Regions from separate parts of the Bacillus halotolerans genome, predicted to be linked through region 3. Evidence: riboswitches for the same ligand, from Rfam matches in the RefSeq annotation. Region 3 holds a riboswitch; each other region holds the start of a gene.

Region 1 (10,540 bases), 1.7 Mb from region 3:
CAGATAAGCTACTACACTGTAAAACTTGCGGTCAAGAGATTGCAAAAGGTGTTAAAAAATGTCCGAATTGCGGTAAAGACCAGCGTAACTTTTTTATGCGACATAAAATCATTACGTTTATTTTAGCGATAGTAGTCATTATTATTATTATTGCGAACATCGGAAACAGCGGAGACTCTCAAGCTTCCACTACAACAACCGGCACCGCCTCTGAAAAGTCAACAAAAACAGTACAAAAGGCCGATATAGAAAAACTTTATACCAATGCGGATCAATTTAAAAACTATAAAGTTGATCTGTATGTAAAAGTTTTTGACGTTGAACAAGACGATGATGGTACATATCTTCAAGGCTATAATAACCCAGAAAAGTTAAGCAAAAATACACTTATTATGAGTGATGACTCTGATTTAGATATTAAAGATGACGACATTATTCACGTAGTCGGTACGGTGAAAGACAAATATGATGGTGAAAACGCATTGGGCGGTTCGGTTTCAGCGCCGAGAATCATTGCCGATTCCATTGAAAAAAGCGACTATGCAACAGCTTTTGCCCCAGCTCAAAAAACAATTAACGTGGATAAAACACAGAACCAGCACGGATTTGCACTCACACTTCAAAAAGTTGAACTTGCTGAAAAAGAAACTCGCCTGTATGTAAAGATAGAAAACAAATCACAAGATGAAATCAGCTTTTATGACTTCAATGCCAAAATTACAGCTGATAATAAACAGATTGAGCCTAAATCCGACCTTTCAGAATATCCTGAAATTCAAAGTGAAATTTTACCGGGAGTTAAAACTGAAGGAGTTATTGTTTTCCCTAAAATCGAAAGCAAAACAGCAAATGTTATTTTAGAAGGTTCTTCTGAAAACTACGATATTACAATCAATCCATTCACATTTGAAGTAAACTTGGACCAATAAAAAGAAGGGCTGGGGAAAACCCCAGCCCTTCTTTTTTATGATTTTACACTCTTGTACCCATTCACATTCGAAGACTGCCATCTCCAAGAATCGGCACACATTTCTTCAAGGCCTCTTTTTGCTTCCCAGCCCAGTTCCCGCTTGGCTTTTGCAGGATCTGCGAAGCAGGTTGCAATATCTCCGGGACGGCGGTCCGCAAATTGATAAGGAACCTCTTTCCCTGATACTTTTTCAAAGGCCTTGACCATTTCAAGCACACTGTAGCCCGTGCCTGTTCCGAGGTTGTATGCATCAGCTCCGGTGGAGTTCAATACTTTTTCCAGCGCTTTGACGTGGCCTTCTGCGAGATCGACGACATGAATATAATCGCGCACGCCTGTCCCGTCTTTGGTCGGATAATCATTTCCGAATACGCTTAACTGCTCCAGCTTGCCGACGGCTACCTGCGCCACATATGGCATGAGGTTATTTGGAATGCCGTTCGGATCTTCACCGATTCGTCCGCTCGGATGCGCGCCGAATGGATTAAAGTAGCGCAGCAGGGCAACGCTCCACTCATTGTCAGCCGTATGCACATCACGCAAAATTTGTTCAAGCATTAGCTTCGTCTGTCCATAAGGGTTTGTTGCACCTAATGGAAAGTCTTCCGTAATCGGTGATGTTTCCGGTACGCCGTATACCGTTGCGGAAGAACTGAATACGATTTTCTTAACGCCGTATTTCTCCATGATTTCACATAAAATAAAGGTTCCCGTGAGATTGTTATGGTAATATTTGAGCGGAATCGCAACAGACTCACCGACTGCTTTTAACCCCGCAAAATGAATCACAGCCTCAATCTCGTTTTCTGCAAAAACCGAATCTACCGCTTCCCGATCCAATAGATCCGCTTCATAGAACGTTAACTCTTTTCCTGTAATCTCTTTGACACGATTCAGCGCCTCAGCTGAACTGTTGGACAAATTATCAAGAACGACAATCTCATAGCCGCTGTTCAATAACTCCACACATGTGTGGCTTCCGATGTATCCGGCGCCGCCTGTAACAAGTATTGCCATGATGTAAACCCTCCTAAAAAATGACCTGATTTTATTATATAGTGTTTAGAACCGGGCTACATCCATTTTTAAGAAGTTTAATCGTTTATTAATGGTTTTTTCATATTTCATCTTAAACCCTTGCGATTAATTTGATAGATCTTTCAGCGAGAATATGCCCTTTTATTTTTTATAGAACTGCCCATATATTTTTATTGTATTTATTCTTATTATTATATCGATGTACCGGGAAAGAACTGTAAAGCCCGGGAAACTGCAGGCGCAGTCGGTTACCTGCTGAAGGACACGCTTCCTGAAGAACTGATAGACGCCATTCGGCTGCCTTCAGAGGCAAAGCGATTTTCCGCACAGTCACAGCCGCTAAAATCATCACTGAGACATTCCGCGCAAAGCAACAGCCTCATGCTGAAGAGCTGGCAGAGCCATTTACCAAAAGAGAGCTTGAGGTTCTTCAGCAAATGGCCTATGGCTTGAGAAATGAGGATATTGCCGAAAAGCTTTTTGTCAGTGAAAGCACCGTCAAAACCCACGTGCATCGAATTCTGCAAAAATGCAATGCCCAAGACCGGACTCAGGCAGTCGTTTTTGCCATTCGAAACGGCATTGTAAAATAGATATCTCTCATCCCGGCATGGTAGAATAAAACAAAGGAGATGATTGGAAATGAAACAAGACATCATTGAACGGTTTACTACATACGTAAAAGTCGACACGCAGTCCGATGAATCAGTCGACACCTGCCCTTCCACACCCGGCCAATTGACGTTAGGAAACATGCTTGTTGAGGAATTAAAGTCAATCGGCATGGAAGACGCAGCCATTGATGAAAACGGCTATGTCATGGCGACCCTTCCTTCCAATACTGACAAAGACGTGCCGACGATCGGCTTTCTTGCCCACGTCGACACCGCCACAGACTTTACCGGCAAAAATGTGAATCCGCAAATCGTTGAAAGCTACGATGGAAAAGACATCACGCTCAACGAAAAGCTGCAGGTCATCCTATCGCCTGATCAATTCCCTGAACTGTCGGGCTACAAAGGCCACACCCTGATCACCACAGACGGTACAACCCTTCTCGGCGCTGACAATAAGGCTGGCATCGCCGAAATCATGACAGCCATGGATTATCTCATCAAACATCCTGAAATCAAGCACGGCACCATCAGAGTTGCATTTACACCTGATGAAGAAATCGGCAGAGGCCCGCACAAATTTGATGTTGGGCGATTCAATGCCTCCTTTGCCTATACCGTTGACGGCGGCCCGCTCGGTGAGCTTGAATATGAAAGCTTCAATGCTGCCGCGGCGAAAATCACGATCAAAGGCAACAATGTACATCCCGGCACGGCAAAGGGCAAAATGGTCAACTCTGCGAAGATCGCAATGAAGCTGAACAGCATGCTGCCGGCAGATGAGGCACCTGAGTATACAGAGGGCTACGAAGGCTTCTATCACCTGCTTTCCATTCAGGGAGATGTAGAAGAGACCAAACTCCACTACATTATCAGAGACTTTGACAAAAACATCTTCCAAAACAGAAAAGAAACCATGCAGCGCATCGTTGAAGAGCTCCAGAACGAATACGGACAAAATCGCATTCAGCTTGATATGAACGATCAATACTACAACATGAGAGAAAAAATTGAGCCTGTCATCGAAATTGTCAACATTGCCAAACAAGCGATGGAAAACCTCGGCATCGAACCGAAAATCTCTCCGATCCGCGGCGGCACGGACGGTTCGCAGCTTTCCTATATGGGACTCCCAACGCCGAACATCTTTACCGGCGGGGAAAACTTCCACGGCAAATTTGAATACATCTCAGCCGACAACATGGTCAAAGCCGTAAATGTCATCGTTGAGATTGCAAAGCTGTTTGAAGAACAGGCGTAAGCTGAGAAACCAGTCCAAAAAAGGACTGGTTTTTTTGCGTGAAAATGAAACATTTTAAAAGCTCTGTCCGTAAAACAACTATCAACGGATGAGGAGGAAATGCAAAGATGAAGAACACAATTGCCGCAAAAAGCCTGTTCAAAAAATGGATGATTTCCCGCCCGCTCAAAATGCAAACAAAACGATCAAACCCATTTAAAAAAATAAGAAGAATGTTTAAACGCTTTTTCTGACCCTTCGCCGGACTCCCCTCAAATCAGCCAACCATTCCAATTTTCCGCCCAAATGCTCCGTAATTTGGGTTTTTTGTGTTCAATTCCTCAAAATAGGGTATACATCAAACAAAGAAGAACACATTATCCATATATAGTTAATTTGAATTACGGAAATTTAGGTTAAAAGTTATATAAAGGAATTCATTTTAACGTCGATAGTAACTATAGAACCAATCAAAAGGAAAAACACCGGCTTAATGCAAGACTATTTTCAGGTCATCGGAGAAAAGGATTTTTGAGGGATACGCATTTATTATTAGTTGATTTAGAATTTTTTGAATACTTTTAGACGTTTTATCCGTACAATAGAGAATACCAAAACTTTTTTTGGGAGGTATGTAAAATGATCCTATTTATTATCATCGCATTATGTGGCTATCTTCTCTTTTCATTCAGCAAAGACAATAGACGAAAACCGCAAAAGACAAGCCCTCTTCCTGCACCCGTTCCTCATCATAATAACCTAATCGACCTTGACGCCATCCGCCAAAAACGCCGGATGCATCTTTCCTAAGACATACCATATAAAATGAAAAGGCTGCAGATACATGCAGCCTTTTCGTTATTCCTGGAACCTATCCAAACAAAAGGAGACTTCAGTAATGATCGAATGATTGATGAAACAACGGATCTTTTCGTTTAAAGATGCTTTTCACATTTACAGCCAGAATGTGCGGATGTCTATCAGCAAAAAGCGGCTCAGCTGGGGTGATACGTATCGCCTCCAGATTGGAATGCTGATTTGCACAGCCATCGCGATTGTGCTGGATATGGTATTGTATGACGGTGAAGATAAGTCAATTTTCTAAAAAACTGTTGACAATTCATGCAAAAATACTAATATTAAGATAATTGAAAATCCAATAAGAAGATTTACCTTATCAAGAGAGGTGGAGGGACTGGCCCTATGATACCCGGCAACCGCTGTTTTACACAGAATGGTGCTAAATCCTTAAGAACATCGCGTTCTTGCAGATGAGGCAGAGATTTGATCGTTCAAGCTCTTCCTTACACAAAGGAAGAGCTTTTTTCATGCAGCAAACATTTTAGAAAAGAGGCGAATGATATGGCTCAACAAGTAAACCTTGCAGCACAGAAATCAGAAAAACAAAAGAAAGCCCCTTTCCGCGCCGATCATGTCGGCAGTTTATTACGATCCACCCCAGTAAAAGAGGCGCGGCAAAAACAAGCGGCCGGCGAGATCACGGCAGAACAGCTTCGTGATATTGAAAATAAAGAAATCACCCGCATTGTCGAAAAGCAAAAGGAAATCGGCCTAAACGTTGTAACCGACGGAGAGTTCCGCCGTTCGTGGTGGCATTACGATTTCCTGGAAGGGCTCGACGGAGTGGAACCGTTCATCCCGGCTGAAGGAATTCAGTTCCATAACGCGAAAACAAAAGCCCGCAGCATTAAGGTGACGGGAAAACTGGATTTCACCAGCCATCCGGCGCTTGCCGATTATCAATTTTTACACAGCATTGCCGGAGATGCGACAGCAAAACTGACAATTCCAAGTCCGAATATGCTGTTTTTCGGTGAAAAAGCTGATCAAGGCGTATATCCCGATCAGGAGGAATATTTTCATGATCTGGCCCAGGCGTACAAAAAAGCGATTAACGCTTTCTATGATGCGGGCTGCCGCTATCTTCAGCTCGATGATACGTCATGGTCTCTCTTCTTTGAAGAAAAAGGCAGAGAGGTTGTCCGAGCCCTCGGCGGTGATCCGGAAACATTGCCTGCGTTGTTTGCCAAAACGATTAACGATGCAGTGGCGGACCGTCCTGACGACTTAACGGTCACGATGCACATTTGCCGCGGCAACTTCCGTTCAACTTGGGCGGCATCTGGAGGCTACGACGCTGTAGCGGAAACGATTCTTGACGGTTTAGACCTTGACGGCTTGTTCCTGGAATACGATGATGACCGCTCCGGAAACTTTGACCCGCTTCGTTTTGTCAAACGCAAGGATCTGCAGATTGTCTTAGGCTTGATTACATCCAAATACGGAGAACTTGAGGACCCAGAGGATGTCAAACGCCGAATCAGCGAAGCTGCGCGCTTTGTCAGCTTAGATCAGCTTTGCTTGAGCCCGCAGTGCGGTTTCGCTTCAACAGAAGAAGGAAACCTTTTGACTGAGGAGCAGCAGTGGGCGAAGCTCCGTCATGTGGTCGACATTGCCAATGATGTGTGGAAATAATCTATCATTGACAGAAAAGAGAAATGTGTGAATAATAGATACTATCAGAAAATTTCATAAAAAGGTTTTCCTTATCAAGAGAGGTGGAGGGACTGGCCCTGCGATACCCGGCAACCGCTGTTTAACAGAATGGTGCTAAATCCTTTAGAGCAGATTTTTGCTCTAGAAGATAAGGTTGAGATTGTTCACGCAAGCTCTTCCTTATCCAAAGGAAGAGCTTTTTTATATTCGAATGGAAAGAAGGAATGAACAACATGTCACAGCAAACAACACCCGCAGAACAAAAACAATCGCTTCAGAGAAAAAAAACGCCGTTTCGCGCGGATCAAGTCGGAAGCCTGCTGAGATCTGAGCCCGTCAAAAAAGCGCGGCGGCAAAAGGCGGCCGGCGAAATCACTGCCGAACAGCTTCGCCAGATTGAAAACGATGAAATCATCCGCATTGTGGAAAAACAAAAAGAAACCGGCCTGAACGTCGTGACAGACGGGGAATTCCGCAGAGCGTGGTGGCATTTTGATTTCCTTGAAAATCTGGATGGCGTTGAGCCGTTTATACCTGAACAGGGTATTCAGTTCCATAATGTGCAGACAAAAGCACGCGGCATCAAAGTAACAGGCGATATTGATTTCTCAAATCACCCAATGCTCGAAGATTACTCATTTTTACATGGCATCGCTGGTGATGCAACGCCAAAAATGACAATTCCAAGTCCGAATATGCTCTTTTTCCGCGGCAGATTGGAAAAGGATGCATACAAAAACGATTATGCTCTTTTCCAGCATGATGTATCAAAAGCGTATAAAAAAGCGATTCAAGCGTTTTATGACAGAGGCTGCCGTTACCTCCAGCTTGATGATACAGCATGGGCTGTTTTCTTATCTGAAAAAGGCTTGAAACAAGTGGAAGCATTCGGAACAACGCCTGACGAGCTTCGCCAGCTGTTTGCGAAGTCGATCAATGACGCAATTGCCGACCGTCCGGATGATATGACCATTACCATGCATATTTGCCGCGGCAACTTCCAGTCCACTTGGACAGCTGAAGGCGGTTATGATGCGGCGGCGGAAACCATTTTTGACGGCTTGAATCTGGATGGGCTTTTCTTAGAGTATGATGATTCACGCTCAGGCGGATTCGAACCGCTTCGTTATGTGAAACGCTCTGATCTTCAGCTTGTCCTAGGCTTGGTGACATCTAAATTCGGTGAGCTTGAACATCCGGACGAAGTAAAACGCCGTATCGAAGAGGCGTCCCGTTATGTCAGCCTAGATCAGTTGTGCCTGAGCCCGCAATGCGGATTCGCTTCAACTGAGGAAGGCAACAAGCTGACCGAGGAACAGCAATGGGCGAAGCTGCGCCATGTTGTTGAGATCGCTAACGATGTTTGGAAATAAGGAACAGAAAAACACACTTGATTCCCTGGCGGGGCATGTGTGTTTTTTTATGCCTGCTCAATTTGATAGGCTTTGCATTTTTCATATAAGCTTGTTTTTCCTATGCCTAATAGCTTTGCTGCCTTTATTTTATTGCCGTCTGCTGCGGCAAGCGCCTCGATGATCGCGTTTTTTTCCGCCTCAGCGATTGTCTCTTTTAATGGCTGTATAGATTGATATTCCCGGATTTTGATTGTTCTTTGGATGGGTTGATCTTCAGGAGTGAGATTCAGGTGTTTCGGTTCGATTCGTTTGCCGTCGAGGACGTTGACAGCCCGTTCTAGGACATTTTCCAATTCTCGTATGTTGCCCGGCCAAGAATAGCTCTGAAGCACTGCAATTGCTTCTTTAGAAAGCTCCAAGCCATCAAAGCCAAATTTCCGTTCAAGTTTTTTTAATAGAAGCCCCGCGATCGGCACTACATCCTCTATGCGCTCTCTTAAGGACGGGATTTGAATGTTGATCACATTCAGTCGGTAATAGAGGTCTTGCCGGAAGTCTCCTTCCCGGACCATTTCTTCGAGATTTCGGTGTGTCGCCGCAATCACTCGTACATCTATTGGGACCGGGCTTCTTGCGCCGATCCGCTCTATCTCTTTCTCCTGCAGTACGCGAAGGATTTTGCTTTGCATATGCAGCGGCATATCACCTACCTCATCAAGGAAAATGGTTCCTTGATGCGCAAGTTCGAATTTTCCTTTTTTCCCGCCTTTTTTTGCCCCCGTAAAAGCGCCGTCTTCGTATCCGAACATTTCTGATTCAAACAAATGCTCTGGGATCGAGGCGCAGTTGACGCGCAGAAAGGGAGCATACCGGCGGCGGCTGTTCTGATGGATGGCGTGTGCAAACAGCTCTTTTCCCGTGCCTGATTCTCCTAAAAGCAAAACGGCCGATTGGCTGTCAGATACCCGTTCAGCCAGCCGTTTCGCTTCCATAAAGAGAGAGCTGTTTCCGATCAAATCGCCAAAATGATATTTACTGAAAAGCTCTTTTTCGTATCTATTTTTGTAGTAATTGAGTTCATTGAGGAGGGGTTTAATTTTTCTTGAATAATCCATCCATTCCTGCGGATTGCGAAACATAACGGTTCCGACCGCTCCTACAAGCTGCTGGTTCACATAGAGCGGATACCGGTTGGCGATCATTTCGCTGCCGTTAATCGGATGAATAGCGGCAGCCTCTGTCCGCCCCGTCTTCGCCACGATGTGCATTCTCGAGTTTTCAATCACGTCCTGAACGGGTTTTCCTATCGCTTCTTCCTCTGTTTTTTTAAGAAAGTCACAGTACGCCGGATTGATATAGAGAATTTTCCCCTCATGATCAACCACAACAATACATTCCGCCGCAAGGTTGATGATTTCATCCAGCCATTCAAAGGGTAATCTTTTAATAGAATGTTTCATCTCCCTGTCGCTCCCGTCACATTTTGTAATCGCTTTCAACCTTATGATAAACGAGAGCCTCCTATGAATACAAGAATCTATTATTGAGCTGTGTAGCCTCCATCCAGCACGACCGCCTGCCCTGTGACGCCTTTCGCCTTTTCACTCGCCAAAAATACGGCATAATCAGCAATTTCTTTCACCGAGAGAAGACGTTTTTGCGGCACAAGCGGAAAAATCACCTCTTCCAGAACCGATTCATAGGGAACATTTCTTGTTTTAGAAAGATCGCTCAGCTGATTGCGGACAAGCTGTGTGTCCACATATCCCGGGCAGAGTGCATTCACCGTAATCCCGTGGGGCGCGCCTTCCAGCGCCCCCACCTTTGTCAGCCCAATGACGCCATGCTTTGCGCTGTTATAAGCGGCTTTTCCCGCAAACCCCACCAGTCCGTTCACAGACGCGATATTGATGATCCTGCCGAACTGCTGTTTTTTCATAAGGGGAAAGACATGCTTCATTGCGATGAATGGCGCGGTCAGCATGACGCGAATAAGCTGTTCAAACCGTTCTGTCGGAAACTCTTCAATCGGCGCGACATGCTGTATGCCTGCGTTATTCACCAAAGTATCCAAACGTCCGTATCGGGTCTTGATAGTATGGACGATATCAGCGATTTGCTCTTCCTTTGTTACGTCACATGGAATGCCCGTGGCGCTAAAGCCTTCCTCGTTCAGCTTGGCAGCGGCCTCACCGCACGCTTTTGGATTTACATCTGAAATAATGACATCGGCGCCTTCCCGGGCGAATTCCTTTGCGATTTCAAATCCGATTCCGCCGGCTGCGCCTGTCACAAAAGCGACTTGTTTTTTCATGACATACACCTTCCTGCTCAAGATTTTTGCCGGATGACTGACTGGCTTACGGCGAAGTCAGCTTCAGTTTTCTCATATACCTCTTCCAGCGTGACGCCGTCCTGGAGCTCAGTCAGTGTCATATGTCCATTATCAAAATCAAAAACTGCTAAATCAGTAATTAGCCGATGAACGACTTTCTGTCCTGTCAGCGGGAGGGAGCATTGTTTTTTCACCTTCGATTCCCCATGTTTATTGACGTGCTCCATGATGACGACGATTCGCTTAGCCCCGTTGACCAAGTCCATAGCGCCGCCCATTCCCTTCACCATTTTGCCCGGAATCATCCAGTTCGCCAAATCCCCTTGCTCAGAAACCTCCATACCCCCAAGGATGGCCAGGTCGATATGCCCGCCTCGTATCATCGCAAAGGATTCCGCGCTGTCAAAATAGGATGCGCCTGTTACGGCGGTGATCGTTTCTTTCCCCGCATTTATCAGATCCGGGTCTTCC
Region 2 (10,540 bases), 1.8 Mb from region 3:
ATTGAACCTTCCATTTCGAACTTAATCAAACGGTTCATTTCAACTGCGTATTCCATTGGAAGCTCTTTTGTGAATGGCTCGATGAAGCCCATTACGATCATTTCAGTCGCTTCTTCTTCGGAAATACCGCGGCTCATCAAGTAGAAGAGCTGTTCTTCAGATACTTTAGACACTTTCGCTTCGTGCTCCAATGAAATGTTATCATTTAAGATTTCATTGTAAGGAATTGTATCTGATGTTGATTTGTTATCCATAATGAGCGTATCACACTCGATGTTGGAACGGGCGCCTTCCGCTTTACGTCCGAAGTGGACAATTCCGCGGTAGGTTACTTTCCCGCCTTGTTTAGAGATCGATTTTGATACGATTGTGGATGATGTGTTTGGTGCAAGGTGAATCATTTTCGCACCCGCATCCTGATGCTGGCCTTTACCCGCAAGAGCGATAGAAAGCGTCATACCGCGCGCGCCTTCGCCTTTTAGGATACAAGCAGGATATTTCATTGTCAGTTTAGAACCGATGTTGCCGTCGATCCATTCCATCGTTGCGTTTTCTTCACAGATCGTACGCTTCGTTACAAGGTTGTAAACGTTGTTCGCCCAGTTTTGGATCGTTGTATAACGGCAGTAGCCGCCTTTTTTCACGATGATTTCAACAACCGCACTGTGAAGAGAGTTTGTTGTGTAAACAGGTGCCGTACAGCCCTCAACGTAATGCACGCTTGCTTCTTCGTCAACGATGATCAGTGTACGTTCGAACTGACCCATGTTTTCAGAGTTGATACGGAAGTAAGCTTGAAGCGGTGTCTCAACCTTCACGCCTTTTGGCACATAGATGAAAGATCCGCCGGACCAAACAGCTGAGTTCAGCGCCGCAAACTTGTTATCAGTCGGCGGAATCACTTTTGCCCAGTGCTCACGGAAAATATCTTCATTTTCTTTCAGCGCGCTGTCTGTATCTTTAAAGACGATGCCTTGCGCTTCAAGATCTTCTTTCATGTTGTGGTATACAACCTCTGATTCGTACTGAGCAGAAACACCCGCAAGGTATTTTTGTTCAGCTTCAGGAATCCCGAGCTTGTCGAATGTTTGCTTAATTTCTTCAGGAACTTCATCCCAAGAACGCTCTGAACGCTCAGACGGTTTTACGTAGTACGTAATTTCGTCAAAGTTCAGTGAGTTTAGATCTCCGCCCCATTGTGGCATTGGCATGTTGTAGAAATGTTCAAGTGATTTCAAGCGGAAATCAAGCATCCATTGAGGCTCTTCTTTCATGCGAGAAATTTCTTCTACGATTTCTTTTGTCAATCCGCGCTCTGAACGGAAAATGGAAACGTCCTTGTCGTGAAAACCATATTTGTATTCACCAATATCAGGCATTTTTTTAGCCATCCATTTTCACTCCAATCCTTTTAATTGCCGCCCTCTTCTTTAGCGACTCCTTTTTCAAGTGCCTTCCATGACAGGGTTGCACATTTAATACGGGCCGGGAATTTTGAAACGCCTTGAAGGGCTTCAATATCACCCAGATCTATAGAATCATCATATTCTTTCCCTTGCATCATATCTGAGAAAATCTTAGACATGGAAAGGGCTGTTTCAATATCTTTCCCTTTAATCGCCTGAGTCATCATCGAAGCGGATGCCATTGAAATGGAACAGCCTTCCCCTTCAAATTTCGCATCTTCCACGATGTCTCCGTCAAGCTTCATTGTCAGCCTGATTCGGTCGCCGCATGTCGGATTGTTCATATCCACGACGATGCTGTCATTCAAAACCCCTTTGTTGCGAGGGTTTTTGTAATGATCCATAATCACTTGTCTGTACAATGTATCTAAGTTTGCATTAAAAGACATTTGTAAAATACTCCTTTGTCTTTTGAAGAGCTTCCACAAGCTTATCAATCTCTTCCTCTGTATTATACAGATAAAAGCTTGCTCTCGCAGTAGCAGTTACATCCAGCCATTTCATCAGCGGCTGGGCGCAATGGTGACCCGCTCTGACAGCAATCCCTTCCGCATCAAGTACGGTTGCCACATCGTGCGGATGAACATCATCAAGGTTAAATGTGATCAGCCCGGCACGCTCTTCCGGTCCGTAAACCGTCACGCCGTCAAGCTGACGGAAGCGTTCAAGCGCATAAGCTGCAAGCTTGTGCTCGTGGCGGGAAATCTCATCAAGACCGATTTCTTCGAGAAAATCAATTGCGGCACCGAGACCGATTGCTCCAGCAATAATCGGAGTACCCGCTTCGAATTTCCACGGAAGCTCTTTCCAAGTTGATTCATAAAGCCCGACAAAGTCGATCATTTCACCGCCGAATTCGGCAGGCTCCATGTTTTCCAGCAGGGCTTTCTTTCCGTACAGCACACCTACTCCGGTAGGGCCGCACATTTTGTGGGAAGAAAGCGCAAAGAAGTCGCAATCGAGATCCTGCACGTCAATTTTCATGTGGGGCGCGCTTTGTGCACCGTCCACCACAATGACAGCACCATTGTCATGAGCGATTTTCGCCATTTCTTTTATCGGGTTGATCGTGCCGAGAACGTTAGACACATGAGATACCGCAACAATCTTTGTATTGCTTGTGACCGTTGCTCTGACGTCATCTAATGAAATCGTGCCGTCTTCCTGCAGCGGAATATATTTTAATGTGGCGCCAGTCGCTTTGACAGCCTGCTGCCACGGAATGATATTCGCATGATGCTCCATATAGGTGATGACCACTTCATCACCCGGTTTGAGGTTAGCGCGTGCATAGCTTAGCGCCACCATGTTCAGTGATGTGGTCGTGCCTTTTGTGAAAATAATCTCAGCCATTGACTTCGCGTTAATAAACTTGCGGACTTTTTCACGCGCTCCTTCATAACCGTCTGTCGCTCTGGTTCCAAGCGTATGGACGCCCCGGTGAACATTGGAATTGTATTGGTTATAATACTTATCCAGTGTTTCAATGACAGCACGCGGCTTCTGGGAAGTCGCCGCGCTGTCGAGATAAACGAGATCATGTCCGTTCACTTGCTGATGAAGGATCGGGAACTGTTCACGAATATCTGTGATATTCATTACTTCACTTTCCTTTCGATAACAGAAACCAATTGTTTCTTAACGCCTTCAATCGGAAGTTCGTTAACTACCGGCGCAAGGAATCCGTAGATGACTAAGCGTTCTGCTTCTTCTTTCGCAATCCCGCGGCTCATCAGGTAGTAAAGCTGAATAGGGTCCACACGGCCGACAGATGCCGCATGTCCTGCAGTTACATCGTCTTCGTCAATTAAAAGAATAGGGTTTGCGTCTCCGCGCGCTTTTTCGCTGAGCATCAGCACACGGGATTCCTGTTCCGCATTCGCTTTAGAAGCGCCATGTTCGATTTTGCCGATTCCGTTAAAGATAGAAGAAGCGGAATCCTTCATCACACCGTGCTTCAAGATATATCCTTCAGAAGCTTTACCGAAATGAATGATTTGTGTCGTGAAGTTTTCTGTTTGCTCTCCTCTTCCGACAACAACCGTTTTCGTGTCGCCGTAAGTGCCGTCACCGTAAAGGTTTGTTGTGTTTTCGGAAATGGTGTCGCCATCGTTCATGAGGCCGAGAGCCCACTCGATTTTGCTGTCGCGTCCGCGCGCAGCACCGCGGCGATTGACATAAGTTGTCACGCCGGAAGACAGAGTATCCACCGCACCGTATGTCACACTGGCATTATCACCTGTGATAACCTCACTGATAATATTGAATACAGCATCTTTCGGGTTGACCGTGCTGATGTAGTTTTCTACATACGTTACTGAGCTATGGTCTTCCGCCACAATCAATACGTGGTTGAATAGAGCTGTATCGTTGCTTTCGTGGACATAAACAGCCTGAACCGGCGTCTCCACCTGAACATTTTTCGGAACATAGAGGAATGCCCCTCCGTTAACAAGAGCTGCGTGAAGTGCAGTTAATTTATGCTCATCAACCTTCACGCCGTCTTTCATAAAGTATTTCTCCACTAAGTCGCTGTGCTCGCGGGCAGCAGTCAAAATATCAGTAAAGATGACGCCTTTGTCTTTCAATTCCTGAGAAAGAGAAAGGTATGCAGGCGTCTGATCACGCTGTACATATAACGTTTTATCTTCGTTTTCGACATCGATCAGCGCTTTTGCTTCATCAGTCAAATCTTCTAATGAAGAAAGCGGCTCATTATCAACTGTATGCTTCGCGAAGTTCGTGAAGTTCCAGTTTGTGATTTTTGTTTTGTCAGGCTTCGGCATCGGCAGATCCTCAGCTTGTTCAAGAGCCTGTAAGCGCAGGTTTTTCAGCCAGGCAGGTTCTTGATGCTTTTCGGAAAAGCTTTTGAGATACTCCTGATCTACGGATAGTTTTGTATCTAGTGTCATATTAATCCCCCTAACGCTTACGCTTCTTGGCCTACAGTTTCGTCTTCAATGCCAAGTTCTTTTTTGATCCAGTCATAACCTTCTGCTTCAAGACGCTGTGCAAGCTCTGCACCGCCGGATTTTACAACGCGGCCTTGCATCATAACGTGAACCACATCAGGAGTGATGTAGTTTAACAGACGCTGATAGTGAGTGATCATCAGGCAGCCAAAGCTTTCGCTGCGCATTTTGTTGATCCCTTTTGATACAACTTTCAGAGCGTCAATATCAAGACCTGAGTCGATTTCATCAAGGATGGCGATTTTCGGTTCAATCATCATCAGCTGAAGGATTTCGTTGCGTTTTTTCTCCCCGCCTGAGAAGCCTTCGTTGAGGTAGCGCTGAGCCATTTCAGGGTCCATTTCTAAGAACTCCATGTTTTCGTCCATTTTGCGGATGAATTTCATAAGAGAAATTTCATCGCCTTCTTCTCTGCGCGCGTTGATCGCAGAACGAAGGAAGTCGGCATTTGTCACACCGCTGATTTCACTTGGGTACTGCATTGCAAGGAACAAACCTGCCTGCGCACGCTCGTCCACTTCCATTTCCAGTACATCTTTGCCGTCAAGCGTGATGCTGCCTTTCGTGACTTCATATTTAGGATGCCCCATAATAGCAGCTGACAGAGTTGATTTACCAGTACCGTTCGGTCCCATTACGGCGTGGAACTCTCCGCCTTTTATTTCAAGGTTTACCCCTTTTAAGATCTCTTTCCCTTCGATTTCAACGTGAAGATCTTTGATCGTTAATGTTGAAGCAGCCATATCTATACCTCCAAAAATATATAATCATTATTCTCATTTTATTCTCATTCTAATTTTATAACAAATGAAAAGTAAATACAACTTTTTATCGTGCCTTGCACATTTCTCAAGTTTAACAAAGTTCAGCACTTTATTAAAGCAATTGAAAAAGAAAAAGAGTGGATTCCCACCCTTTTTTTAAAGACCGATTTTCTCATTAAGCTCCGCAGAATACCGCTTGCATTTTTTATATTCAAGCTCTCTCTGCCGCTCAACTTCCATTCTTGTATCCAGCCGGCGTCCGTATTCCTCGTACCCGATTCCATGCGACAGCTGCATCGCTTTTTCCATTTCTGACGTATAATCGAGGTCCAGTCTGTCCTGGCTGCTGCAAATAATGAATCAATCCCTTCATTTATTTACTACTATTGTATCAGCTCTGCGACCGGCGCTGCAAAATGGATATGGCTTGATATAACAACGGATGAGACGAAAGGACCCTTTGAGTTGAAATGAGAATCGATTTTCGGAATATTCCTTCTTCTAATGCGTAGTGTTTCCAAATTCCTCTATGCACTGCTGGACAACTGTCACACCTTGGCTTAGGGCAGCTCCGCCTCCGAATGCCGCCGCCACACTGACAGCTTCAAGAATGTTTTCTTCCGTCGCTCCTTGGTCAAGACAGCCTTTTGTGTGATAGATCATGCAATATTCGTCCTGAGCATTGATGGCGATCCCCAGTGCAATCAGCTGTTTTTCTCTTTCTGTTAGTGAATTAGCTGCAAAGCATTGTTCGGTAAATTCGTTAAACTTTCTTCCCATCATCGGCATCTTCTGTTCAAATGTGCCTAAACTTTGTTTATATTGTTTTAGCGCGTCCTGCATGCTTCCTCTATCTTGATTCAAAGAAAATCCCTCCATCTGTTTAACATTCCTTTTTATTATGAACAGCTTTAAGGAAAATACCCAAAAAACCCCGGATTTCTCATCCGGGGTTTCAGTCTTATTCAGATACAGGAAGCACAGCTCCGTCATATTTTTTATCGATGAAGTCTTTGATCTTTTTAGAGTGAAGAACTTCCATCAGCGCTTTGATTTTTGCAGAATCCTCTTCGCCATCTCTCACTGCAATGATATTGGCGTAAGGGTTATCTTTTGTTGATTCCACTTCAATCGCGTCTTTTTTAGGATTTAATTTATTTTGGATCGCGTAGTTCACATTGATGAAGGCCGCGTCTCCTTCTTTGTTTTCATATGCTTTTGCCGTTAATTCAGGCGCTACTTTTTTGAACTGAAGGTTTTTCGGGTTTTTCTTAATGTCTTTCAGTGTTGCATCGACTGTCTCCACTTTGGAATCAAGTGTAATTAATCCTGCATTCTCAAGCATTGCAAGCATACGGCCTTGTTCAGCGACGTTATTTGTCAGGATAATTGTCGCACCGTCGGGAAGATCTTTTAATGATTTGTATTTTTTAGAATAAATACCGAATGGCTCTAAGTGAATCGCGCCGGCATTCACAAGTTTATAATCTTTGTTTTCTTTCATTTCTTGCTCAAGGTAAGGAATGTGCTGGAAGAAGTTCGCATCCACTTCTTTATCAGCTAAGGCTTTGTTGTACATTTTGTAATCACTAAGCACTTTCACTTTCAGTGTGTAGCCTTTTTCTTTTAACAATGGTTCAGCTTCTTTTAAAATTTCTGCATGCGGTGTTTTTGTAGCTGCAACAACAATTTCTTTCTTGCCGGATTCAGCGTTATTAGAACCGCAGGCAGCCATAACTCCTGCAAATACAAGCAGTAATGCACCTAAAAATAGCTTTTTCAATGTAAATCCTCCCTTATCGTTTGTCTATTATATTTGTTATGACATCACCGATCATTTGAATAATGAAAACGATGATTAAAATAAATACAGTAGCAACGAAGGTCACATCAGTATTATTAGACTGATATCCTTCTACATATGCAAGGTTTCCAAGGCCTCCTGAACCGATGGCGCCCGCAATTGCCGTTGAGCCGATCAAAGCGATGGCCGTAACCGTGATCCCAGAAATAAGGGCCGGCATGGATTCCGGAAGCAACACTTTGAAAATAATCGTTGATGTTTTGGCTCCCATTGATTTCGCAGCTTCGATGACGCCTTTATCCACCTCGCGCAGCGCAATTTCAGCAAGCCGCGCGTAAAACGGGGCTGAGCCGATGACTAACGCCGGAAGTGCCGCGTTCGGCCCTAAGATGGTGCCGACTAAAAACTTCGTAAAACCTAGTAATAAAATAATTAAAATGAGGAACGGAATAGACCTGAATACATTGACAATGGCCGCAATCACAGTGTTGACCGCTTTGTTCTGCCAGAGGCTCCCTTTGCTTGTGAGAAAGAGCAGCAGACCGAGGATCACCCCGATGACAAAGGCAAAAACCAAAGAGATCAGCGTCATATAAAGCGTCTCGTATGTCGCGTTCCATAATTCAGTTACATCAACGTTCGGGAAGTATTTTTCAAACATTCGTGATCACCTCTGCTTTCACCTGTTTGTCATTAATAAACCGGATCACGTTTTGCACTTCTTCCTCGTCACCGTCAATATGGATGAACAATGAACCGTATGCTCCGTCCTTCGTCTGCGAGATTTTCCCTTGCAGAATATTGACACTGACATTGAAGTTTCTGATCATCTCTGTAATCAGAGGCTGTTCAGCCGCTTCGCCGACAAATGTGAGCTGAACCGTTGTTCCTGACGCTTTTTCGTCAAGAAGATGCTGAAGCGTTTCTTTTGTTTCTTCAGGCTCAGTCACCTGCTGGACAAATCGTTTTGTCATTTCTTCCTTCGGATTCTTGAAGACATCGAGAACTTCTCCTTCTTCAACAACCTTTCCGTTTTCCATGACAGCGACTCTGTTGCAGATTTTGCGGATGACATGCATTTCGTGTGTGATCAGCACAATCGTCAAACCGAGTCTTTCATTAATATCGGACAAAAGATCCAAGATTGAATCAGTTGTTTGCGGATCTAAAGCTGATGTCGCTTCATCACAAAGGAGAACCTTCGGATTGTTTGCGAGCGCTCTGGCGATTCCGACCCGCTGCTTTTGTCCTCCGCTCAGCTGGGATGGGTAAGATTTTTCTTTTCCTTCTAAACCTACCAGTTTAATCAGTTCATTGGCACGCTTGATCCGCTCGCTTTTTTTCACCCCGGCAATTTCTAAAGGAAACAGGATGTTATCTCTGACAGTTCGCGACCAGAGCAAATTGAAATGCTGGAAAATCATACTGATTTCATGGCGTGCTTTTCTTAAATTGCGTCCGTTTACTTCATTAATCTTTGTTCCCGCCACTTCCACGATTCCTGAGCTCGGTTTCTCAAGTCCGTTCAGCAGACGGATTAAGGAACTTTTACCAGCTCCGCTATATCCTATAATTCCAAAAATCTCACCTTTTTTTATGGAAAGCGAGACATTTTGGACAGCATTGACATCTCCATGTTTCGACTTATACACTTTTGAAACATCCTGAAGATTGATCAAAGCGATCACCTGCCTTAACACTATTCTAAGAAATCTTCCGGTTTTTTCTGCAAAAGAAAAGCCTTTCTGCATACTTGAGCAGAAAGGCTTATATAAAACGCCTTTCTCTCATCTTTCAAAGCTGAACGCTTCGTGTGAATTGGCACCATTTCAACAGTGTTGATGGTTGCCGGGCTTCATAGGGCACTTCCCTCCACCTCTCTTGATAAGAGAAATATATAGTCTTTTTCGTCCGGAAATTCTTAATGTAGAATAGCATGGCGAATGATAAAATGTCAATAAAATAAATGATGTCAACTTTTACTATTATAATAATTTACTATTTTTCAATTCTTTAGAATCCTCTGAAAAAAACCATTAGTCAGCCACAGAATGGCTTCCAGCTTTAACAGCGCTCTGAATGAACCCTTTACCTTTAGGCTTCCGCTCTGGATCAGGTGCTGAAGGGAAATGTCTCCATGCAAAAGATCAATGATTTCTGTTTGGTTTCCATAAAAGGTCAGGTTGGACGTGTGGGGCGGAGAAATCTTTTTCATTTCCCCTTGTTCGTTTATTGAGACGGTTAAGGCTTCTGTTTCTCCTTGGAAGGTAATGAGCAATGTTGAAGTGTTCAAAAGGGGTTTTAAAAACAGATGCTGGTAATCATCTTCTAAAACTTCCGCTTTCTCCATTTGTACAACCTCCTATTTGTTGGTCATACATACACATTTCTCTCCTCAGCGCAAGAACCCCTTTATAAAACGAACGACAATTTCATTGGAATGCGCCGAGAAAAATGTCATAAATGAGATGCAGAAGATGATTTTTGTTTGATCAGCTCATATAAGTAAGAAACGGAATGAAACGCATACCCTCTTTCAATTACTTTCCCGCCCTTAAACAGCAGAAAACAAGGGACGCTTTCAATTTGATATGCTTTAGCAAACGCCGGTGAATAGTTGAGATTATTTTTATAGAAGGCGACAGACGGAAGCATTTCTTCGACGACTGTCAGCATTTTGCTTGCCAGCTGGCAGGTCCCGCAAAACGGAGTATATAAATATAGGAGATACACATCATCAGTAATGTGTTCAAGTTCTTGTTCTTGGAGTTCTTTCATACTATAACACCTCAGGTCTTTCTTTCAAGAAAAATCGTATGGACATTCAGATTTGCGCTCAGCAATACAGATGCTATATGGTGTCTGGGCGCCGCCGCGACTTCCTTATAGGCTTTGTCGATATGTATATGGAAGGCTTCATTAAATTCCCTTTTCAGCTGTTTTCTCAATTTCTCGCCCGATTCATCGGCATCAACCAAAATATAGACGTCCTTCTCGTAAAGCTCGTCAGCCAATTCCTCCAGCTTCAGCTGGCTGATTGTTCCGTTTGTGCAGATAATGCGCACTGGCTCATTCAGGACGCTTTCAATCTTTTCTTTATCTGATTTCCCTTCAACAATCAAGACTTTTTCCAGCTCGTCCATGTTCATCTGCTTCACCTGCCGCGTCAAATTTGAAACGTTCAGATTGTAAAAGAAGGCAGTGAAATTCACCGCCAACATTAACACCAGCCGCTTTCGTAGTCACAATCCACATATTTCTGATCGTCTCCTGAAACCACGTCGGCTGTCTTATAAAACTTTTCATTTTCATAGGTAAAACCGGACTTAAGCTCATATTCATTCATGCCTGTCATTTGGCCGATCATCTCATCTTCATGATATAACGAGAGCCGGCCATTTTGAAAGCGGCCTGTCACATCATTGGTGACATCGAGCTTTTGTTTGCTGAAAGCCATATTGGACACCTCCCATAGCGTTAGCGTATCCAATTGCCTGCTCAGCTATCCGGTTTTAGTCTTGCTGTGTCATCTCT
Region 3 (10,540 bases):
GAAAATTGATACAGGCATTATCTCCGGCCCAGCTGATTGCATTATATTACTTTCTCGCAGTAACTGTGGCCCTGATATTGCTGAGCCTGCCGTCTGCCCATAAGCAGGGAGCGGATTGGACTTTTATTGACGCGCTTTTTACGGCTGTCAGTTCAGTCAGCGTCACGGGGCTGACGGTTGTGGATACAGCTGATACATTCAGCACTACAGGCATTTTTATTTTGGCATTCGTTCTGCAATTTGGCGGAATCGGGATTATGACGCTCGGAACGTTTATTTGGCTGATCATGGGAAAAAGAATCGGCCTTAAAGAACGGAAATTGATTATGGTAGACCAAAACCAATCCCAGTTTTCGGGTATTGTCAATTTAATGAAGCAGGTTCTTTTTCTTATATTGTGGATTGAATTTTTTGGAGGAATCATACTTGGCACTTATTTTTTAACCTACTATGATTCCTTTCAGGAAGCTTATTTACACGGGTTTTTTGCAAGTGTCAGCGCTACCACAAATGGCGGGTTTGATATAACAGGAAATTCCATGGTTCCATTCCGCCATGATTATTTTGTGCAGTTTATTACGATGCTTTTGATCATATTCGGAGCGATCGGCTTTCCGGTGCTTGTCGAAGTAAAGGACTTCTTGTTTTCAAAGCATCGGAGATATCCGTTTACGCTTTTTACAAAAATCACGACCATTATGTTTGGCTCACTCGTAGTGTTTGGCGCCATCGGCATCTATGCGCTGGAAGCAAGCCACTCGTTTGCAGGAAAGGCATGGCATGATATTTTGTTTCTATCCTTGTTTCAATCAACAGCTACCCGAAGCGGTGGGCTTGCAACAATTGATATCAGCCAGCTGTCGGATCCCACGTTGTTTTTTATGTGCGCGCTGATGTTTATCGGTGCGTCACCAAGCTCAGTCGGGGGAGGCATAAGGACAACAACTTTTGCCTTGAATCTGCTTGCGCTGTTTCATTTTGCACGCGGCAATAAAGCGGTAAAAGTATTCAAACGGGAGCTGCACCCAGCAGATCTGATGAAGTCTCTTGTTGTCACAATGATGGCGATTTTGCTCGTTTTTGGAGCGACACTGATCCTTACAGTGACAGAAAAGCATTCTCTGCTGGAGCTTTTGTTTGAGGTATGTTCGGCCTTTGGAACGACTGGTCTGTCCCTTGGCATTACCGCTGATTTGAGCAACGTAGGAAAATGTGTCATTATGATCGTAATGTTTATCGGGCGGATCGGAATATTGACCTTCCTTTATCTGATCGGAAGAAAAGAAATTGAAGCAAATTACCATTATCCGAAGGAAAGAGTGATTATCGGATAATTAAACACCGCATCTGCGGTGTTTTTTTATTGCCAAAAAAAAGATGTGTGACCTGGCACCAGTTGGAGAACCTAACATAAACAGCTGCAGTTAATCAGCTGGCCTGCATTTTCAAGCGAAATAAAAATTAGAAAATACTGGCGAGGAGGATTTCTATGAAACGTAAGGCTGAGGTCGATGAAGCCATAAAAAATAACAATACACCGACTGAGAGTATGGACAGAAATGCATATAAGACTCAATATCACGACGACCCGAATTTCCGAGGGGCCAATCGCAATTCCAAACAAGGTCAGCAAGGAGGCGCGTGATCATGAAAAAGAACCAGCACAGCAAAGACATGCAGAATCATAAAAAGCCGATGAATAAGAAGGTGCTTGAGGAAGAATTCTCAAGTGAGCTTGGGGATTACAACGCCGGGAAAATCATTGAAACCCTTGAAGTAACAAAGCCGAAAAAGAAAAAAGAGAAAAAACAAAAATAAAAAACACCTCTTAGGCGGCATGCCGCTTAAGAGGTGTTATGCTATTTTAAATAGGCATTTTTGCTGCTTCCTCTGACTAGCTGCAGCAAGCCTGTCATTCTCAGTTCAATGAACGGCTGAGCAACCGTTTTGACGAAATTGCTTGAGAGAATGGAGGTAAGAGCTGCAGTTAAGAGCAGCAGGATGACTAAGTTTTGATAGTCAGTGAGTCCATCCTCAAGCCCGACCTGCCTGAGTGTTTTAATGATAAATCCGTGGAGCAGGTATACGTAAAATGTCCTTGTTCCCCACTTAGTAAAGAAATAGCGTTTTTGCGGAACAAGCGCTAAAAAGCTAAAGGTTGCCGCAAAGGCAAGTACATACCAGCCGATTCGGGAGAGGCCGCTTGCCAAGGTGACATCGCCAAATGATGAGTACGGCTTAGAGCCGAACAGCCATGAATAGTCAAAATCGATGCCCCAGCAGATGACAAATACGGCGGCGAGCACACCGAGCGCAATCTGTTTGCCTCGTTTTGATCTCAGTAAATCAAAGTGATGTTTATTAGAGTAAAATCCGACAAGGAACATCGGTAAGAATACAAATGTCCGGGACAGGCTCAGTGTGCTGCTGACAAAGTCGAGATAGCCGATCAGCACGGCGATGCCGCAGCTGACAAACAGCGCCCAATGCTTAGAAAGCTTTGAAAAAGGATAGAGCAGGATATTCCAGAAAAATAAGCTTACCAGAAACCATAACGACCATTGCGGATCAATCGGATTCACATTTGTCATGCTTTCGTCTTGAATGATGTAATAAAAGACGGAATAGATGCTTTGGAAAATCAAATATGGAATAATCAGCTTGACCGCCAGCTTTTTCACATATCCGGCGCGTTTAAAACCTTTGGCGAAATAACCGGATACAAGAATAAAGGCAGGCATGTGGAACGTGTAAATGAACTTGTAGAGGTAGAGCATAAAATTGTTATCATGAATAAAAGATCGAAGAATATGACCGAATACAACAAGGAATATCAATAAGAATTTTGCATTGTCAAAATAACTGTCTCGCGATTTACTCATAGCATCACCTTCTCTTTAAATCAGTCACTAAAAGATTATTCCCTGTTGGTATTTATTTTAAAATAAAAGATCAAAAAGGATTTGAAAAAACGTCTGATTGTTAGGACGATGTAAAGTGACGGTAAGGATCGTTGAAAATGTCTTCTTTATGTAATCACGCTGAAATTTTCTGAAATGTATAGGGCGAATGAAGGAAGTTCATGCAATATGTAGAAATATTGAGGGATAGGTTTTGAAGAAGGAGTGTTTACGCATGGAAACTCTCGATGTCGAGACAAATTCAGATCTGAAAGAGGAACTGAAGCGCCTCAAACAAGAAAATGATCGGCTGAAAAAGGAATTACATCAGCATCAAGTGATTGTGAACAATACGCTCGATGCTATTTTTATATGTGATAATGAAATGAAAATCGTGCAGGCAAATGAAGCAACAGCGAGGATGCTTCAAGTAGATGCGGAAGGTTTGAAAAAGCGTTCCGTTTTTGATTTTTTGTTTTCTATTCCAAAGGATGAGCTGGACCTTTCCGTAAAGAAGTTTTTTAAGAAAGGTTTTCTGTGGAAGGAGGTTCCGATCAGGCTGGACAGCGGAGCGACAAAATATATTGAGTTTCTTGCCAAAAGAGGGATTGGCGAGGATTTCTTTTTTGTCGTTATGAGAGACATTTCTTCAAAGAAAATTTTGGAGCGGGAATTTTCCATGAATGAACAGCTTTTTAAGGACTTGTTTGACAGAGCTGTCGACGGAATCGTTTTATTTGATAAAGACGGCGGCTTTATTGATGCCAATCTGTCCTTTTGCAAAAGCTTTGAAATCGACCAGAATGAGCTGTCACATTTGTCGCTGTATCAATTCATAGACAGCGGATCGCGAAAAGATTTCGATAACATTTGGCACACGCTTTATCGAAAGGGAAAAGCAAAAGGCGAGCTGCCTGTCAGGCTTCGTTCAGGAGATCAGAAGCTGTTTGAATTTACGATTACGTCTAACATCATCAGCGGTTTTTATATGTCGATTATGCGGGATATCACAGAGAAGAGATCCATGGAGCTCCAGCTATTTAAAAGTGAGGAGCGCTTCAGAGAAATTTTTGAAAACGCCATGGACGCCATTATCATCTGGTCGAATGACGGAAGAATCGTTAAGGCCAATCAGTCAGCCTGTAAAATTTTTGAGCTGCCGATGAATTTGCTGTTAAAAAGAAAGCTGTGTGATTTTCTCGTAGACTCTCAGCAGAAATACAGCTTGACGAAGAGAAAATATGCAAAATACGGTGAGATCAGAGAAGAGATGCTGTTTCAAATGGGCAACGGGCAGTTCAAAGAGCTTGAATTCACTTCAAAGCGGACAATACTTGAAAACCAGCACTTAACAATTTTAAGAAATGTCAGTGACCGAAAGCGGATGGAAAAGGAGCTTCGGGAAAGCGAGCTCAAATTCAGAAAAGTGTTCAACGGCTCAATGGACGGCAACGTATTATTCGACAATCAGTACCGAATCATCGACGCCAACCCGTTAGCGAGCAATATTTTGGGCCTGCCGCATGAAGAACTGAAAAAACACAGCCTGCTTGATATTATTTCTTCCTATGAAATAGAAAATCTGGCATCGCCCGCAAGGCAGATTAATTTCGATGAAATGGACAATGAGATTCCATTTTTGCTGAGCAGCAATGATAATCGAAAACTAGAATTTTCGTTTAAACGAAATATTATTCAAAATATGAACCTGGCTATCTTTAAAGATGTCACAGAGCGAAAAGAACTGGAAGAGCGTCTTCGCAAATCTGATACTCTCCATGTCGTTGGAGAACTCGCTGCCGGTATCGCTCACGAAATCAGAAATCCAATGACAGCTCTTAAAGGCTTCATTCAGCTCCTGAAAGGGAGTGTGGAGGGAGACTATTCTCTTTACTTCAACGTCATCACCTCAGAATTAAAGCGCATCGAATCCATCATCACAGAGTTTTTAATTTTAGCCAAGCCCCAGGCTATCATGTATGAGGAAAAACATGTGACACAAATTATGAAAGACACATTAGACCTTCTTAACGCGCAAGCCAATCTCAGCAACGTACAAATGCATCTGGATTTAGTCGGAGACATTCCGCCGATATACTGTGAACCGAATCAGCTGAAACAGGTTTTTATCAATATATTAAAGAACGCCATCGAAGTCATGCCTGACGGCGGCAATATTTATGTGACGATCAAAAAAGCTGATCAAGATCATATTCTTATATCTTTGAAAGACGAAGGAGTAGGAATCACAGAGGATAAATTAAAGCGTCTAGGAGAACCATTTTATACAACAAAGGAGCGGGGAACTGGACTCGGGCTTATGGTAAGCTATAAAATTATTGAAGAACATCAAGGCAAAATAATGGTGGAAAGTGAAGAAGGAAAGGGGACTGTTTTCCATCTTACACTTCCCGTCAGGCAGAATTTTGAAGAAAGAAGGTTAGACGAATGAATTACTATATGACAGCGGAAACGCCGCTCGGGGAGCTCGCGATTGTTGAGGAAGAAGGCAGCATCACCCGTCTCTTCCTCAGTAAGGAAGATTTGATGCAGTGGAAAGAATCTGTTGAGAATACGGAGCAGTTGGAGACGGCTTTTTTGGCAGAAGCGAAAAAGCAGCTTCACGAATATTTTGCGGGAGAAAGAAAGATATTCTCACTGCCATTGAGCCAAAAGGGCACGCCTTTTCAGCAAAAAGTATGGGAGGCGCTTGCCATGATTCCGTATGGCGAATCACGAAGCTATGCTGACATTGCCGTAGCGGTCGGAAGTCCGAAAGCAGTACGCGCTGTCGGACAGGCAAATAAACGAAATGACCTGCCGATATTTGTCCCGTGCCACAGAGTGATCGGCAAAAACAGCACGTTAACAGGGTATGCCGGAAGTAAAACTGACATCAAAGCTTATTTGCTTAGCATCGAGCAAATCTCCTATAAAGAAAAATAAAACATATGGCACGTTCCCTTTTTTCGCCGCCGACATATGATTTTACTAAGTTAAAAAAGTTGGTCTGATGAAAGAGGAGGACAAAGCAATTGAAGCCGAGCCGCTCTGAGAAAATTGCCGTTTTTGCCGAGCTGCTTGTAAAACTGCATATCTTATCCAGCGCTCAAAAAGATGAAATAATCGATATGAATATGAGCAAACAAAAAAACCGCTGACTCGGCCCAATATGAGCAAAGTCTTCAGCGGTTTTTTAATGAACCTTTTCGCCTGTAAACAGCTGTTCAATTTCTTCTTCATAGGAACCGGTCATAATCCCTTTTTCAGTGATGATCCCAGAAATAAGATGGTGTGGTGTAATATCAAAAGCAGGATTAAAGACAGGCACTTCAGCCGGAGCGGTTCGGACGCCGGAAATGTTCCTGACTTCTTCGGGGTCCCGTTCCTCAATCGGGATATCAGCCCCGCTTTTTACTTTTGTGTCAAAAGTAGATAAAGGTGCTGCTACAAAAAACGGAATATCGAAGGCGTTTGCTAAAATAGCAAGTCCGTAAGTGCCAATTTTATTCGCGGTATCTCCGTTCTTTGCAATTCGGTCCGCGCCAACGATGACGGCAGAAATTTGTTTTTCTTTCATCGTATGGGCTGCCATGCTGTCCGTAATCAGAGTGACGTCAATACCGCCCTGCATCAGTTCCCAAGCAGTAAGCCGTGAACCTTGAAGAACCGGTCTGGTTTCACAAGCATAAATATGAAGCCCCAAATCCTTTTGTTTCGCCAAATAAAACGGGGCAAGCGCGGTTCCATAGCGGCTTGTCGCGATAGAACCGGCATTGCAGATTGTCATAATCTTGTCGCCTTTTTTGAAAAGCTGAAGCGCGTTTTGGCCGATCATACGGCACGTTTCTTCATCCTCGACTTGAATCTGAATCGCTTCATGGACAAGATTGGTTTTTGCTTCATTTACAGAAATGGCGTTTTGAATTGAATGGCTCAGTCTCTCGAGCGCCCATGATAAATTGATTGCTGTTGGCCTTGAACTGTTCAAATAATTTTTGATGTTATCCAATTCGCAGCGGAATTCCGCCACATTATCAGTTTCGATGTTTTTTGCCGCCAGCGCGAGCCCAAATGCTGCCGTAATGCCGATCGCCGGGGCTCCTCTAACTTTAAGTGAGACAATCGCGTCAAATACTTCTTCTTTCGTTGTCAGCTCCAAATATTCCGTAACATCAGGAAGCTTTTGCTGATTTAAAATCTTAATGGCTGTTTCTTTCCATTCAACAGAACGCGGAACAGCAAATGAATTGGTCATGGGTGAATCATTCCTTTACAAGTAACTTAAAACATTCAATAACATCCGTTATGGTTTTTAATTGTGAACGTTTTTCGATGAAGGCAGTACCGGTTTCCAGCGCCAGCCGTTTTCTTTCGATTCGCTTATCAAACGGTACGATTGTATCCAGATCTGCCACATGGGCAAGACCAACGGTGCGGCGTATCAGTTCGCAGCCGGCAAACCCAATTGTCTCTTCAAAAATATGGCTGAGTGTATCAGCGAGATAACCGTCGATTTTGGCATACACATCGAGACTGTTTTTCTCCCAGGCTTCACTGAATGTTGTTTGAAACGTGTCCCACACTTGTTTTACATGTTCATATAATGGCTCTCGATCAGCACCGTCACGGCTGAGTGCATTTAACAATAAGTTGGCGATAAATTGACCAACATCAAAACCGATTGGTCCGTAAAAAGCGAATTCAGGATCAATCACCTTTGTCTCAAGCTCGCTGGCAAAAATGCTTCCTGTATGCAGATCGCCATGAATCAGCGTTTCGGCAGATGTTAAAAATGACTTTTTCAGCTTAGCCGCTTCAACTTTGACCTTGTCATTTTTCCAAAGCTTTTCAACATATGGACGAAGCTCTTCCTCAAATTCATTTGTATCATGATCAAAGAAAGGATCTGTAAATACGAGTCTTTCGGTAATATCGCAGAGCTCAGGATTTGTAAATTGTTTAACAAGCTGTTTTTTTACCTTAGGCTCAAGTGCGTAATCAGAAGAGTAAAAAAGCGTTTTTCCTAAAAATTCGCCAATGTCTCGTGACAGATTTGGATAATTTTCACCTTCAAGAAGTCCTTTTCTAGCGATCTTTAGATGTGAAAGATCCTCCATGACCGTAACCGCCAATTCAGTATCTGAATAGTAAACTCTCGGTACGAGGTGAGGGACGTGTTCACCCTGACGGATCAGTGCGCTGCTTTCGATTCTTGCCCGATCGATTGTCAGCGGCCAGCTTTCCCCGACAACTTTTGCATAAGGAACCGCCTGTTTAATGATCAAAGCCCTGTCATTTTCTTGGTCATAAATTTGAAAGACGTAGTTTAAATTTCCGTCGCCGATCTCCTGGCATGTCAGCGTGCTTTTGCTTTGAAATAAGCCGAGTTTCACCGCCAGTGCGACAGCGGAGCTTTCATTTAACGTTTCGTATAAAGGTGTTTTTGTGACTGCCATCGTCATTACCTCCAGTTATGTAATATCTTGTTATGTGTGCCGCGAATGGCCGTAAAAAAGCCTCCTTCTCAGAGAGAAGGAGGCTTAACAATCATGTCCCGCCTCTCTTATCTCTCAGATCAAATCTGATGGAATTAGCACCGTGCCTTACGAGACCTCAGTCTCGGCGCCAAGAAGATGCGCCCCATTTCACAATGGAATTACGGTCGGTTGCTGTTGGGGTCAAAAGGCCAATCCCTCGCCCAACTCTCGATAAGAGAATATATTCACTTGTTAAACAATTCTAATTTATCAGTTGATGAACATAGTAACAGGTGTGTGATTGAATTGTCAATATATTTTTTAATATAAATCTTTTCTGATATCATCGAAAACAGGAATTTTTCCCCGCACCTCAACGCTTTCTTGAAGGTCAATTTCCGCTCTGACAATGCCTTCTTCACGGCCGCCCTCGGCCAATATGCGTCCCCAAGGGTCAATAATCATGCTGTGCCCGGCGAATTCATTATCGGGATTAGATCCTGTGCAATTGCAGGCAGCGACAAAGCATTGATTCTCAATAGCCCTCGCAATAAGCAGGCTTTTCCAATGATCAAGACGGGGCAGAGGCCATTCCGCAGAAATGAACAGCACGTTAGCGCCTTTAGTCGTATGTTTTCTGATCCATTCCGGAAAACGGATATCATAACAGATCAGTCCTGAGCTTTTGACGCCTTCAAGCTCGAAGTATCCGTCCTCGGAACCGGCTGATAAATACTCATGCTCATCCATCAGCTGAAAAAGATGGGCTTTGCTGTACTCTTTAATGATTCGTCCTTCCTTATCTGCGATGAACATTGTATTATAAACATCAGAACCCTTTCTGACAGCAACAGATCCTGCGACAATATGAACCCCGTGTTTTTTTGCGGTTTTTTGCAGCCAGCTTTGAGCAGTGAGCCCGTCTTCATCAGCAAGCTGATCAAGTTTGGCAAGGTCGTAACCAGTCGTCCATAATTCAGGGAGAACAAGAACGTCAGCATATTTACTCTCTTTTTCAATTAAAGATTCAGCCTTTTTTATATTTTCTGAAGGTTTTCCGTATGAAATATCAAATTGAAGACAAGATATGGTCCATTTCATTTTTTAACACCCCATATTTTTCTTTACTTTTTTCATTTAACCATATATGATACTGGACTATCATTTCAAGATTTTTTTAGAAGGTGAAAACAGATGAAATTTGAACATTCTCAAGTGCTGCAGGAACTGCCTAAACAATTCTTTGCTTCTCTTGTGCAGAAAGTGAACCTAAAGCTGAAGGAAGGACATGATGTCATCAATTTGGGGCAGGGGAATCCGGATCAGCCGACGCCCGAGCATATTGTTGAGGAAATGAAGCGAGCCGTTGCTCAGCCTGAAAATCATAAATACTCCTCATTTCGAGGTTCGCACAGTCTTAAATCAGCAGCGGCTGCATTTTATAAAAGAGAATACGGCGTTGAGCTTGATCCGGAAACTGAAGTAGCCGTATTATTCGGCGGGAAAGCCGGTCTTGTCGAGCTGCCGCAATGCCTGCTAAATCCGGGGGATACGATTTTGGTTCCTGACCCTGGCTATCCAGATTATTGGTCCGGTGTCACGCTTGCGAAAGCGAATATGGAAATGATGCCGCTCACTAAGGAAAATGCGTTTCTTCCTGAATACGCAAGCATTTCCCTTGACGTAAGAGAACAAGCGAAACTGATGTACTTGAATTATCCGAATAATCCGACTGGAGCCGTCGCTACCGCAGAATTTTTTAGAGAAACGGTGAGTTTTGCGAAAGAAAACGAAATCTGTGTGGTCCATGATTTTGCTTACGGTGCAGTGGGCTTTGACGGACACAAGCCTTTAAGCTTTTTGCAGACTGAAGGCGCTAAGGATATCGGAATAGAAATTTACACGCTGTCCAAAACATATAATATGGCGGGCTGGCGGGTCGGTTTTGCAGTTGGTAACGCCTCGGTCATAGAAGCGATCAATCTTTATCAAGACCATATGTTTGTCAGTCTTTTCAAAGCAACCCAGCAGGCTGCCGAGGCGGCACTTTTATCTGAGCAGACATGCGTAGCGGAGCAAAATGCCCGGTATGAAAGCAGGCGCAACGCTTGGATAGCGGCATGCAGGGAAATTGGCTGGGATGTAACAGCGCCTGCGGGT

What was found. Region 3 has a riboswitch for S-adenosylmethionine ahead of mtnK (S-methyl-5-thioribose kinase). Riboswitches for the same ligand answer to the same signal wherever they lie in the genome.
Region 1: linked by a shared signal. The riboswitch ahead of DIC78_RS11455 (5-methyltetrahydropteroyltriglutamate--homocysteine S-methyltransferase) and the one ahead of mtnK (S-methyl-5-thioribose kinase) in region 3 are both predicted to bind S-adenosylmethionine.
Region 2: linked by a shared signal. The riboswitch ahead of metN (methionine ABC transporter ATP-binding protein MetN) and the one ahead of mtnK (S-methyl-5-thioribose kinase) in region 3 are both predicted to bind S-adenosylmethionine.

What each region holds. Positions count from the first base shown of each region.
Region 1 is NZ_CP029364.1:2,237,682-2,248,221, reverse strand. Features, by position in the region: gene DIC78_RS22165 (zinc ribbon domain-containing protein) at 1-929, shown strand, start outside; gene galE (UDP-glucose 4-epimerase GalE) at 965-1,987, opposite strand; partial or broken gene DIC78_RS11475 (DUF1453 domain-containing protein) at 2,175-2,243, shown strand; partial or broken gene DIC78_RS11470 (response regulator transcription factor) at 2,243-2,601, shown strand; gene pepT (peptidase T) at 2,651-3,883, shown strand; gene DIC78_RS22000 (hypothetical protein) at 3,991-4,116, shown strand; partial or broken gene DIC78_RS21870 (hypothetical protein) at 4,394-4,672, shown strand; partial or broken gene DIC78_RS11460 (LURP-one-related/scramblase family protein) at 4,824-4,967, shown strand; SAM riboswitch class I at 5,034-5,140, shown strand; gene DIC78_RS11455 (5-methyltetrahydropteroyltriglutamate--homocysteine S-methyltransferase) at 5,225-6,358, shown strand; SAM riboswitch class I at 6,427-6,534, shown strand; gene DIC78_RS11450 (5-methyltetrahydropteroyltriglutamate--homocysteine S-methyltransferase) at 6,613-7,752, shown strand; gene DIC78_RS11445 (sigma-54 interaction domain-containing protein) at 7,800-9,194, opposite strand; gene DIC78_RS11440 (3-hydroxybutyrate dehydrogenase) at 9,275-10,048, opposite strand; gene DIC78_RS11435 (CoA transferase subunit B) at 10,066-10,540, opposite strand, start outside.
Region 2 is NZ_CP029364.1:2,891,093-2,901,632, reverse strand. Features, by position in the region: gene sufB (Fe-S cluster assembly protein SufB) at 1-1,391, opposite strand, end outside; gene sufU (Fe-S cluster assembly sulfur transfer protein SufU) at 1,412-1,855, opposite strand; gene sufS (cysteine desulfurase SufS) at 1,845-3,065, opposite strand; gene sufD (Fe-S cluster assembly protein SufD) at 3,065-4,378, opposite strand; gene sufC (Fe-S cluster assembly ATPase SufC) at 4,396-5,181, opposite strand; gene DIC78_RS14785 (YuzK family famiily protein) at 5,359-5,511, opposite strand; gene DIC78_RS14780 (carboxymuconolactone decarboxylase family protein) at 5,704-6,081, opposite strand; gene metQ (methionine ABC transporter substrate-binding lipoprotein MetQ) at 6,164-6,985, opposite strand; gene metP (methionine ABC transporter permease MetP) at 6,999-7,667, opposite strand; gene metN (methionine ABC transporter ATP-binding protein MetN) at 7,660-8,685, opposite strand; SAM riboswitch class I at 8,791-8,897, opposite strand; gene DIC78_RS14760 (SCP2 sterol-binding domain-containing protein) at 9,012-9,356, opposite strand; gene DIC78_RS14755 (thioredoxin family protein) at 9,464-9,784, opposite strand; gene DIC78_RS14750 (toprim domain-containing protein) at 9,796-10,149, opposite strand; gene DIC78_RS14745 (YusG family protein) at 10,227-10,463, opposite strand; gene gcvH (glycine cleavage system protein GcvH) at 10,519-10,540, opposite strand, start outside.
Region 3 is NZ_CP029364.1:557,593-568,132, reverse strand. Features, by position in the region: gene ktrD (Ktr system potassium transporter KtrD) at 1-1,334, shown strand, start outside; gene DIC78_RS02670 (hypothetical protein) at 1,490-1,645, shown strand; gene DIC78_RS02665 (hypothetical protein) at 1,648-1,818, shown strand; gene DIC78_RS02660 (acyltransferase family protein) at 1,860-2,882, opposite strand; gene DIC78_RS02655 (PAS domain-containing sensor histidine kinase) at 3,136-5,352, shown strand; gene DIC78_RS02650 (methylated-DNA--[protein]-cysteine S-methyltransferase) at 5,349-5,846, shown strand; gene DIC78_RS02645 (hypothetical protein) at 5,936-6,061, shown strand; gene mtnA (S-methyl-5-thioribose-1-phosphate isomerase) at 6,097-7,158, opposite strand; gene mtnK (S-methyl-5-thioribose kinase) at 7,166-8,359, opposite strand; SAM riboswitch class I at 8,464-8,618, opposite strand; gene DIC78_RS02630 (carbon-nitrogen family hydrolase) at 8,702-9,481, opposite strand; gene DIC78_RS02625 (pyridoxal phosphate-dependent aminotransferase) at 9,575-10,540, shown strand, end outside.